2 regions of the Terrabacter sp. P2_E3 genome follow, and region 2 is predicted to be linked to the other one. Evidence: riboswitches for the same ligand, from Rfam matches in the RefSeq annotation. Region 2 holds a riboswitch; the other holds the start of a gene.

Region 1 (4,856 bases), on a different contig from region 2:
CGGACGTGGGAAGGGCGGCGGGTCCGCTGGCGTTGTCAGGGCTGAGCGCCATCATGTCGCTCGGCGCCTCCGCCGTCGTGCTCGGCGTGGGTGCCGTGGTCGGGGCGGGCTGGCTGCGCATCTGGGTGCCACGGCACGACCCGACCCGACGCGCGAGGACCGGGCCGACGCCGGGGCCACTGACGGGCGGTCCCTGACCGCTCTCCGATTCTGAGAAGGTATGACCGTGACGGACCTGATCGACACCACCGAGATGTACCTGCGCACCATCTTCGAGCTCGAGGAGGAGGGCATCGTGCCCCTCCGCGCGCGCATCGCCGAGCGTCTCGGCCACTCGGGCCCCACCGTGTCGCAGACCGTCGCCCGCATGGAGCGCGACGGGCTCGTCGCGGTCTCGGGCGACCGTCACCTCGAGCTGTCCGACCACGGCCGGCTCCTCGCGACCCGCGTCATGCGCAAGCACCGCCTCGCCGAGCGGCTGCTCGTCGACGTCATCGGCCTCGAGTGGGAGTACGCCCACGACGAGGCCTGCCGGTGGGAGCACGTCATGTCCGAGAAGGTCGAGCGCAAGATCCTCGGCCTCATCGGCGAGGGGCTCGAGTCGCCCTACGGCAACCCCATCCCCGGTCTCGAGGAGCTCGGGGTGCGCCAGGACGAGGACTTCCTCACCGGCCTCAGCACCCTGACCGCCGCCGTGGGGGCCGCGCCGACGGTCGTGACGATCCGTCGCATCGGTGAGCCCGTCCAGGTCGACCCGGAGGCGCTCGCGCTGCTGACGAGTGCCGGCGTCGTGCCCGGCGCCCGCGTCGAGGTCGTCCGTGACGGCGGCCGGGTCGTCGCCGTCCGCGAGGGCAGCGAGCCGTCCACGGGCGTCTCCCTGCCCGACGACGTGGCCGTCCACGTCTTCTGCCAGGCCGCCTGAACACGCCGTATCCGGCAGGGTATGCCCCGGTTTGCCGGGTCGTTTTGGCAGGCCTTGCCACACCTCGTCCGGCCCCGTCCGGAGGTCGCTGAAATTTCTTTGACTTCCGGGAACTCGAAGGTGACAAGGCACTCCTACTTGGGTACGGTGGGCGAACTTGCTCTCCCCGTCGAGTGAGTGCCCCGGGTCGGACCGCCTAGTCCTGCCATCGACCTGAGGCTCAGTACGAACCGCATGGCAGGAGCGGGGGAACCACTTTCTCCGGGCGTCGAGAGACGCCCTCGGGGTGAAGCCCTCCGTGGACCGAGACCGGTCCGAGCGAAGGCCGGGCAGTACCTCCAGCCCGAACCCGACAGCTCACCTCGTAGGCGTCGAGAGGTCAAACGTGGCTCAGAACGTTCCCGGGCGCCACCGCGCCCCCGGTCGCTTCAACGCGATCTCGGAGCTCAAGACGATCGCCAAGGAGTCGGCCCAGCCCGCCGTGAAGGGTGCCGCCATCGTCGCGGCCTCGGGTGGTCTCGTCGCTTCGTTCGCCGGCACCGCGAACGCCGCTGACGGCTCCGCCAGCACGGTCGCCGGTCCCGCGGCCGTCGGCCCCGCCGTCGGCACGCTCAAGGCCGGCAACGCCCTGTCGGCGATCGGTTACGCCAAGCCCGCCCTCAAGCAGGCCTCGGTCAAGCCGGTCGTCATCGAGGACGTCCAGGTCAAGTCCGAGCGCGCCGCGAAGAAGGCCGCCGAGAAGGCCGCCGCCGAGCGTGAGGCCACCCAGCAGCGCGCGTCGCGCTCCGGCTCGACCACCCGGGCCGCCCTCAACGTCGCGCCCAACCCCAGCGCCACGGGCATCATCGGCATCGCCCAGTCGTACTTCGGTGTTCCCTACGTCTACGGCGGCACGACGCCCTCCGGCTTCGACTGCTCCGGCTTCACGTCCTACGTCTACCGCCAGGCCGGCATCTCGATCCCGCGCACCGCGTCGGCGCAGGCCGCGGCCTCGACCCCGGTCAGCAACCCGCGCCCCGGCGACCTCGTCTTCTTCGGCTCGCCGATCTACCACGTGGGCATCTACGTCAGCCCGGGCCGCATGATCGACGCCCAGCGTCCCGGCACCGTCATCGGCAACCACTCCATCTGGACGACGCCGTCGATGTACGGCCGCATCTGAGCGGTCACCTCTCACGCCACACCCTGCGCCCCCACCGGATCCGGTGGGGGCGCAGCGCTTTTCCGGCCCCGTCAGCCACCGTGGTTGACTGAGTCGATGACCGATCAGCCTGCTGCCGAGTCCACGACCATCATCGAGCTCGACCTCTGGAGCGACCTGGTCTGCCCCTACTCGTGGGTCGCCAAGCGCCGTGTCGAGGCTGCCGTTGCCGCCTTCGAGCGGCCGCACGACGTCACGGTGCGCCTGCGCTCCTTCGAGCTCGACCCGGACGTCCCGGTCGGTGGCTCCGTGCCCGTCAGCGACCACCTCTCGGTGCGCCACGGCGGCGACGCGGGCGCCGGCCGGCTCATGAACGCCAAGGCCAGCGAGGTGGCCGAGGCCGACGACCTCGTCTTCGACTGGGACCGCGCGGTGCGCGCCAACACCTTCGACGCGCACCGGCTCTGCGCCCTCGCCGGCGAGATGGGCGGGCCCGCGCTGCGCTCCGCGGCGGTCGAGCGCTTCCACTCCGCGCACTTCGGCGAGGGCCTCGCCATCGACGACCGTGAGGTCCTGCAGCGCCTCGCCGGCGAGTGCGGTCTCGACGAGCGGCGGGTGTCGGCCGTGCTCGCCTCCGACGAGTACGCCGAACAGGTGCGTGAGGACGAGCAGCAGGCGCGGTCCATGGGTGTGACGTCGACGCCGTTCGTCGTCGCCAACGGGTATGCCGCCGTGACCGGAGCCCACCCGGTCGAGGACTACCTCGCGCTGCTGCGCGGGGTGGCCACGCAGACCGTCTGAGCGCGAACGCGCGGGCCGGGTGCCCGACCCGGGGAGCCGGGCGGACGGCATACGCCCTCGGTCAGGAGGGCTGGTCCGCGGCCGGGCGGCCGAAGGAGACCGCGTCGTCCACGGCGGGTGGGGCGTCGGCGCGAAGCTGGTGGTCGGGGAGCGGGCCGAGGGCGTCGTTGACGGTCGAGAAGGCTCGGCGCAGCGCGACGAAGACCGTGATCGCGAAGATCTGCCGGTCGTCGAAGCCGACGGCGCGCAACGGCTCGAGATCGGCGGGAGTGGTGGCGTTCGGGGTGCTCGCCACGGTCCGGGCCCACGTCGCCAGGGCGGCGTCGGCGGCGTCGAGGGGCTCGTCGTCTCCGCGGAGCACGGCGCCTGCGACCTCCTCGCCGGCTGCGGTGGCGAGGCGGCCACCCCACGCGAGCGCACAGTAGGAGTCGCCGATGGTCGAGGCGGTCGCGGCGATGAGGATGCCGCGCTGCCGGAAGCTCAGGCCGGCGACGGAGACCATGTCGGCCAGGAGCGCGAAGAGCGTGTCGTGGGCCGCGGGCGACTGGGCCCAGACGCGGCTGAGGTTCATGACGTAGCCATGGTCGGTGACGTCGCTCGCGAAGTAGGCCTCGAGCTCCGGTGTCAGAGCCGGCTCGCTGAGGAAGCCGTGGCTCGGGTCGGTCGCCGTCATGTGCTGCTCCTGGGGTGACGGGTCGTGGAGTCTCCATCGTCGCATGCAGGTCCGGGTCGGATCCGGATCTTGGGCAAGCCCGCCCGGGCGTCGGTGGGTGCTCCCGTCCCCTCCTCGGGAGCACCCACCACCCGTCGGACCGCAGCCCGTCGCCGCCGTCCGTGATGCGCCGGTCGTCGCCCCCACCGGCTCGCCCGGGTCTCCGCCCACGCGTCCGGCGCGGCGCCTCACGGGGGAAGACGTAGCGGCGCCCGAGGTGTGTCGCAAACGCACGCAAATCACCCGGCACGCCGTCAACCCTGTACATCCGCGGGCATGTCGCGCCATGATTCGGTCCCTCGCGCATCTCCAGGGGGGAGGATGCGTGAGGTGCGTTGCTGACGCGCCGACGGGTCGGGGACGGGACCCGGCGCCCGGTCACGCACCCTGCTGGAGCTTGGGTCGAGACAGCCGACGAGACGTCGGCGTACGGGTGGGGGACAGAAGATCGTGGAGCGGGCGCACGACGAGCACGGCGGCGAGTCCGTGGATGGGGCGGACGAGGGCGTACGCGTCGACGGACCCGAGAGCGACGCGGCGCTCGTCGACCGGGTTCGGGCGGGCGACGACGCCGCCTACTCCGCGCTGTGGTCGCGGCACGAGCCCGCGGCCCGACGGCTCGCCTCCCGGGTCGCCTCGCCGAGCGACGTCGACGACCTCGTCAGCGAGAGCTTCACCCGCACCCTCGATGCCCTCCGTGGTGGGGGCGGGCCCGACACCGCCTTCCGGCCCTACCTGCTCAGCACGTTGCGCCGCGCCAACATCGACGTGGCGCGGCGCTACACGAACCGGGTCGTGCTGACCGACGACGAGACGACCGTCGACACCCGCACGGCTGCCTCGGCGGAGGACGAGGCCGTCGACGCCGAGGAGCGCGACGCCGTCTGGGCGGCCTGGCGTTCGCTGCCCGACGAGTCCCGGTCGCTGCTCTGGCGTCTGGTCGTGCACGAGGAGAAGCCGCACCAGATCGCCCCCGGGCTGGGCACGACGCCGAACGGCATCGCGAGCCGGAGCAAGCGGGCACGCGAGCGGCTGCGCCAGACCTTCCTCTCCGAGCTCGTCGCGAACGCCGGCGACGCCGAATGTCGGGCGGTGCGACGCCATCTCGGTGGCTACGTGCGCGACTCGCTCCCGGTCAAGGCTCGCGAGCGCGTCGACGAGCACCTCGACGGCTGCGCCCGGTGCCGGGCAGCGGTGCTCGACGTCGTCGACGTCGACGCGGCCATCCGGCTGCGCGTCGCGCCGGTGCTCCTGCCCGGGGCGTTCGCGGTGGCGTCGGG
Region 2 (4,856 bases):
ACTCGCAGTCGTTGCCCTCGAAGAACTGCTCGAGGGTGACGGCCACCTGGGCACTCGCCCCGCCGCGCTCGCGGACATGGTCGACGAAGGCGGTCTGCTTGGCGAGATCCATGACGGTTTCGGCCCCTGGGGTCGCGTTCCTGGCACTGGCGCGGTGTCGGCTACACTGACGCCGCGTGCCGCCTTGCGGACCCTTTCGCGGGGCACCTCCGGGCGGCCGTGCGAGCGTAGCTCAATGGTAGAGCGCCAGCTTCCCAAGCTGGATACGCGGGTTCGATTCCCGTCGCTCGCTCCACGCGACGCGAGGGCCCCGACCGGTATGCCGTTCGGGGCCTTCGCGCGTCTCGCGACGTCCGCCTAGCAGGTCGTCCACATGCAGACGAGCTGCGTGGGTGCCGTCGGGTCGGCGGCGACCGAGCCGTGGCCCCAGATGTGGTCGCCAGAGGGGTCGACGCCCGCCTTGGTGACCCACATGGCACCCACCCACACGTCCGGGCCGTCGGGCGCGGCCTCTCCGTTCGTGGCTGGCTGGACCTCCTTGGCGGTCCGGAACCAGGCATCGATGACGCTCATTCCGTCGCGGGTGTAGCGGGCCAGCTTGCGTCCCTCATCGGTGTTGTCGAAGGTGATCGCGCCGTAGCCGAGCATCGTGTGCAGGCCGTCGAAGGCGCCGTCCCAGCGGCTCAGCACGTCGCCGCCACCGGCCGAGATGACGTCGTCCTGGAGCGGCCCGCAGGCGGCCACGGCGAACCACTCGAGGTCGTTCTGGCCGTAGAGGTCGCCGGGTGATGCCGGCGCCGCACCGACGGAGCTCGGGGTCAGGAGCACCGACTGCTTCTTGCCGGGCACGCACAGCACCCAGCCGTTCTGGTTGGCGTGGCCGGTGTAGAAGACGAAGTCGGCGGCGTCGACCCACGTGTCGTCGTCGGAGTGCCAGTCCGACTCCCAGGCGTTGAGGTCGCCCCAGTTGAAGTTCGTCTGCCACCCGTCGGCCGACAGGCCGTCGACGAAGCCCTGGGCGTTGGCAGGGCTGCCACCCAGGGGCGTGCTCTGGTCGATCTGCCTGACCCAGCTGGTGCCCGCCTCGCTCGGGTTGACTGCACGGTCGGCTCGGGCCCCGTTGCGGTCGAAGGGTCTCCGGGCTGCCGGGGGCCTGTCCCCCCGCTCCGACTGCTCCTCCACCTGCGCAAAGACGGGTCCGCGGTCGGTGGCCGCCACGAAGGTGTGGCGGCCGTGCACGGTCGATCGGCCCCTGCCACCGGCGTGGTCGACGTCGAACGCGCTCGTGAAGACCCACACCGGCGTGAGCACCGCCTGACCGACGTCACCCGGCGCGAGGTAGTACGCGAGGTAGGCGCCCTCGCGGTCGAGCGTGTCGCCCGAGCCGAGCCTCTCGAACGCCTCGTCGACGTCGAGCGCGTCGACGAACGTCGGATCGCCGACCGGGCGGAAGCCGCCGTTGGCGCCGATGAGCCGCCCCCCGTCACCGAAGGTGAAGGAGAGCTTCCCGCCACCGCCGATGACCGGGAGGACCTTCGGCTCCGAGTCCACCCCGGGGTTGCGGATGCCGAGGGTGAAGCGTGCCTGCACGTCCAGCTGCCGGGTGCGCCGGTCCGCACGTGCGCGGCGACGTGCCCGTGCCGCGACGTGGGTACCGCCGGGGCCTAGCTCGACGAGCTCGACGAGGTCACCGGTCCGAGGGGCGAGGTCGTGGCGCTCCATGAGACCCCTCGCCAGCGCGTAGGCCTCGTCAGGCGTGGGCAGCACGGGTCGCAGGGATGGGTTGTGCAGCTGCGACCGGTCCGCCGCGAAGAGCTCGCCGGAGGCGGTGAAGACCTCGAGCACGAGGTTCTCGTCGGAGACGGAGAGACGGTCCCCGTCCTCGGTCACCTCTCCCCGCAGCTCCAGCAGGTCGGCGGCGAGGGCGGCGACGCGTTCGAGGTCGAGCCGCGGTCGGCCCAGCTCGAAGACGGGCAGTGACGTGGTCATGGAGATCTCCCTGGTCCGGGCGTCGGACGACGCAGGGGACAGAGGCCCACCGGACAGTCACTGATACGCCGTCCCGTGGCCGGTGGCGGACGCGCCCGACACCGGTCACGGGACGGTGTGACGGGCGTCAGGGCATGCGGCCTGCGACCCAGCTCGTCGTCCAGATCCTCGAGAGTTGGACGCGCTGGCCGGGTCTGGGTGCGTGCCAGACCTTGCCGTAGCCGGCGTAGATGCCGACGTGGTAGGCGCGGCCCCCGGACATGAAGAAGATGAGGTCGCCCTGCTGGACGTTCGCCTTGCTGATGCGGACGCTGGCGAGTCTCTGTGCGTTGGCGGTGCGCGGGACGCCGACGCCGAGACGGGTGCGGTAGGTGTAGTAGACAAGGCCGGAGCAGTCGAACGCCGACGGGCCCGCGGCCCCGTAGCGGTAGGGATCGCCCTGCTGTGCGGCGGCGATCCTGACGGCGGTCCTGCCGCGCGCAGCACGCGTGGCGGCCGAGACGTAGGCGACCGGTTTGGCCTTGATGGTGACCGGAGCGGTTCCCGCTCGAGAGGCCGCCTGGGGCGTCACCGACGATGTCGGCGCGCTACCCGTCCCGACGAGGAGGGCGGCTGCGAGAAGTGGCGTGATAGCCAGGGACTGCAAGGGAATTCGGCGTGCAAGGGTAGAAGCGGGCATGGTGGATTCCTTCCCACGCCTGTGAGGTGAGCTGTCGGGTTCGGGCGGAAGATGCCCGGCCGCAGATGCGGCTTCACCCCAAGGACCGGCTGGCCGGCCCGAAAGTGGGTCCCCCACTCCTGTCCGTTATTGCGTTGCTGCCCCACCGGTGGACAGGACTCGGCGTGCGGTGGGCCGCTCGGGGGAGACCCCGGGCGATGAGCATCCATCGACGGTGACAGACAGGTCACGAAAAGGGTCCTACACGAACAGATTGTGGCAATAGTTGACAAGTCAAATGCGGTGGGAGCGGACATTCCGTCGGCCGCCGCGGCGTGATGGACGTCCTCGGTAGCCCACGGCATACGCAGTCCGGCGCTGCTGCGCTCCGGTAAACCGGTGGACCACCGCGGACGTCGTGACACACCATGGACGCTGCTCCGTCGGGGCACGTCAGTCGTCAGCGGGGAGGCCCGCGGAGAGGTGGGTGGCCGTCATGGCCTGCTCAGCGGTCAGGGTCCCGCCCCACCTCCCCCACCCCGGCTGACCGGGTCACCCGGTCCTGCCCGACTGACAGGAACAGACCGTGAAACCATTGACGGACAACGAGATTCGCGCCTCCTTCGTCAACGCCTCCCGGCGTGAGGCCAAGCAGGCCACCCTTCCCGCCGACCTCGACCTCGGACGGCGCTGGGAGACGCTCGACTACCTCGGCTGGGTCGACCGCAGCAACCCGCAACGGGCCTACGCCGTCGTCCCGGTCGACGACGAACCCGTCGGCTTCCTCCTCCGGACCGCAGAGCGCACGCGCAAGGCGAGCGCGATGTGCGCCTGGTGCGAGGACGCCTTTGCGACGAGCGAGGTGGGCCTCTTCGTGGCCCGGCGGGCCGGGGCATCCGGCCGCGAGGGCAACAGCCTCGGCACCCTCGTGCACGCCGACTTCAGCTGCTCGACGCACGTCCGGCGGCCGCCGAACGGCATGGAGGGCGGCCTGGACCCGCTCGCCCTCGTCGAGCGACGTGTCGAGGAGCTGCGGGCGCGGTCGTCGGCCTTCGCCCGCCGCCTGCGCGACGGCTCGTGACCGTCGGCTGACCTCCAGCGCGTCGGCCCGGACCCGAGCGGGCGGTCCGGCGGCGCGCCCGAGCGCGCCGTTTGGACGTCGCGGCCCGACTGTTGCTACGGTTGGCGACGCCTCGCAGGCGTAGTTCAGTAGCAGAACAGCCTTCTTCCAGAAGGAAGACGTACGTGCAATTCGTGCCGCCTGCTCCAGATGGGAAGGGCCCGGTCTCCGTGACCGGGCCCTTCTGCCGTCCGAGCACGTATGCCGTCCGGTCGGGGCTCGCGGGCCGGGTGGCCGGCGCTCCCCACCGTCAGCGCTCGTTGCCGCGCCGGTAGTTGCCGGTCGCCCGGGCCAGAGCGTGCTGGACCGCGTCCTCGTCGTCGCCGTCGAGCACCCGGTCGAGCCGGCGTGCGGCTGCGCCGGCGACGACGGCGACGAGCCGGCCACCACGGCTCACGCGGATCTGGCCCGAGGCGGTGCGCTGCCAGTCGAAGGGGTCCAGGGCGAGGCGGTGGCGGGCGTCCATGTCCCCATCCCAGCGGCTCCCGACGCGTGACGCACCCCGTTTGCGACCGGGCCGTCCCGGCTACGGGTGCGTGGCGCACAGCCCGGCCGGGCGGCATACGCCCTCGGAGGCCGCTCGTGGCGCAACCGTGACCTCTCCCCCTTGCGATCGTTACCGGTCAGTAGCATCATGGAAGTGACCGGCCAGTAACTTGGCGCGCCCGCCGACGACAGCGCGGACGCACGACGAGCGACAGAACGTGGAGGGTCCCCGGATGGGCCACTACAAGAGCAATGTGCGTGACCTCGAGTTCAACCTCTTCGAGGTCTTCAACCGTCAGGACGTCCTCGGCACCGGCATCTACGCCGACGTCGACGTCGACGCCGCCAAGGACATCCTCCGCGAGGTCTCACGCCTCGCCGAGCACGAGCTGGCCGACAGCCTGCTCGACAGCGACCGCAACCCGCCCGTCTACGACCCGGTCGGCCAGTCGGTGACGATGCCCGAGTCGTTCAGGAAGTCGTTCAAGGCCTACGTCGACGGCGACTGGGGCAACCTCGACGTCCCCGCCGAGCTCGGCGGCATGGTCGTGCCGGCCTCCCTGCGCTGGTCGGTCGCCGAGATGGTCTGCGGCGCCAACCCCG

The links. A riboswitch is a leader RNA that binds a small molecule or an ion and turns the genes downstream of it on or off. The one in region 2 is predicted to bind cyclic di-AMP.
Region 1: it holds a riboswitch for cyclic di-AMP, as region 2 does, so the genes downstream of both, AC1DW8_RS11425 (C40 family peptidase) here and AC1DW8_RS05415 (C40 family peptidase) in region 2, are expected to answer to the same signal.

Annotation. Positions count from the first base shown of each region.
Region 1 is NZ_JBFUEN010000008.1:17,665-22,520, reverse strand. Features, by position in the region: gene AC1DW8_RS11435 (MFS transporter) at 1-197, shown strand, start outside; gene AC1DW8_RS11430 (iron-dependent transcriptional repressor DtxR) at 227-922, shown strand; cyclic di-AMP (ydaO/yuaA leader) riboswitch at 1,130-1,305, shown strand; gene AC1DW8_RS11425 (C40 family peptidase) at 1,308-2,084, shown strand; gene AC1DW8_RS11420 (DsbA family oxidoreductase) at 2,181-2,864, shown strand; gene AC1DW8_RS11415 (carboxymuconolactone decarboxylase family protein) at 2,926-3,537, opposite strand; gene AC1DW8_RS11410 (sigma-70 family RNA polymerase sigma factor) at 4,027-4,856, shown strand, end outside.
Region 2 is NZ_JBFUEN010000003.1:459,745-464,600, reverse strand. Features, by position in the region: gene AC1DW8_RS05430 (hypothetical protein) at 1-112, opposite strand, end outside; tRNA gene AC1DW8_RS05425 (tRNA-Gly) at 222-295, shown strand; gene AC1DW8_RS05420 (DUF6345 domain-containing protein) at 358-1,989, opposite strand; gene AC1DW8_RS05415 (C40 family peptidase) at 2,117-2,635, opposite strand; cyclic di-AMP (ydaO/yuaA leader) riboswitch at 2,670-2,812, opposite strand; gene AC1DW8_RS05410 (FBP domain-containing protein) at 3,234-3,728, shown strand; tRNA gene AC1DW8_RS05405 (tRNA-Gly) at 3,843-3,916, shown strand; gene AC1DW8_RS05400 (hypothetical protein) at 4,018-4,233, opposite strand; gene AC1DW8_RS05395 (acyl-CoA dehydrogenase) at 4,487-4,856, shown strand, end outside.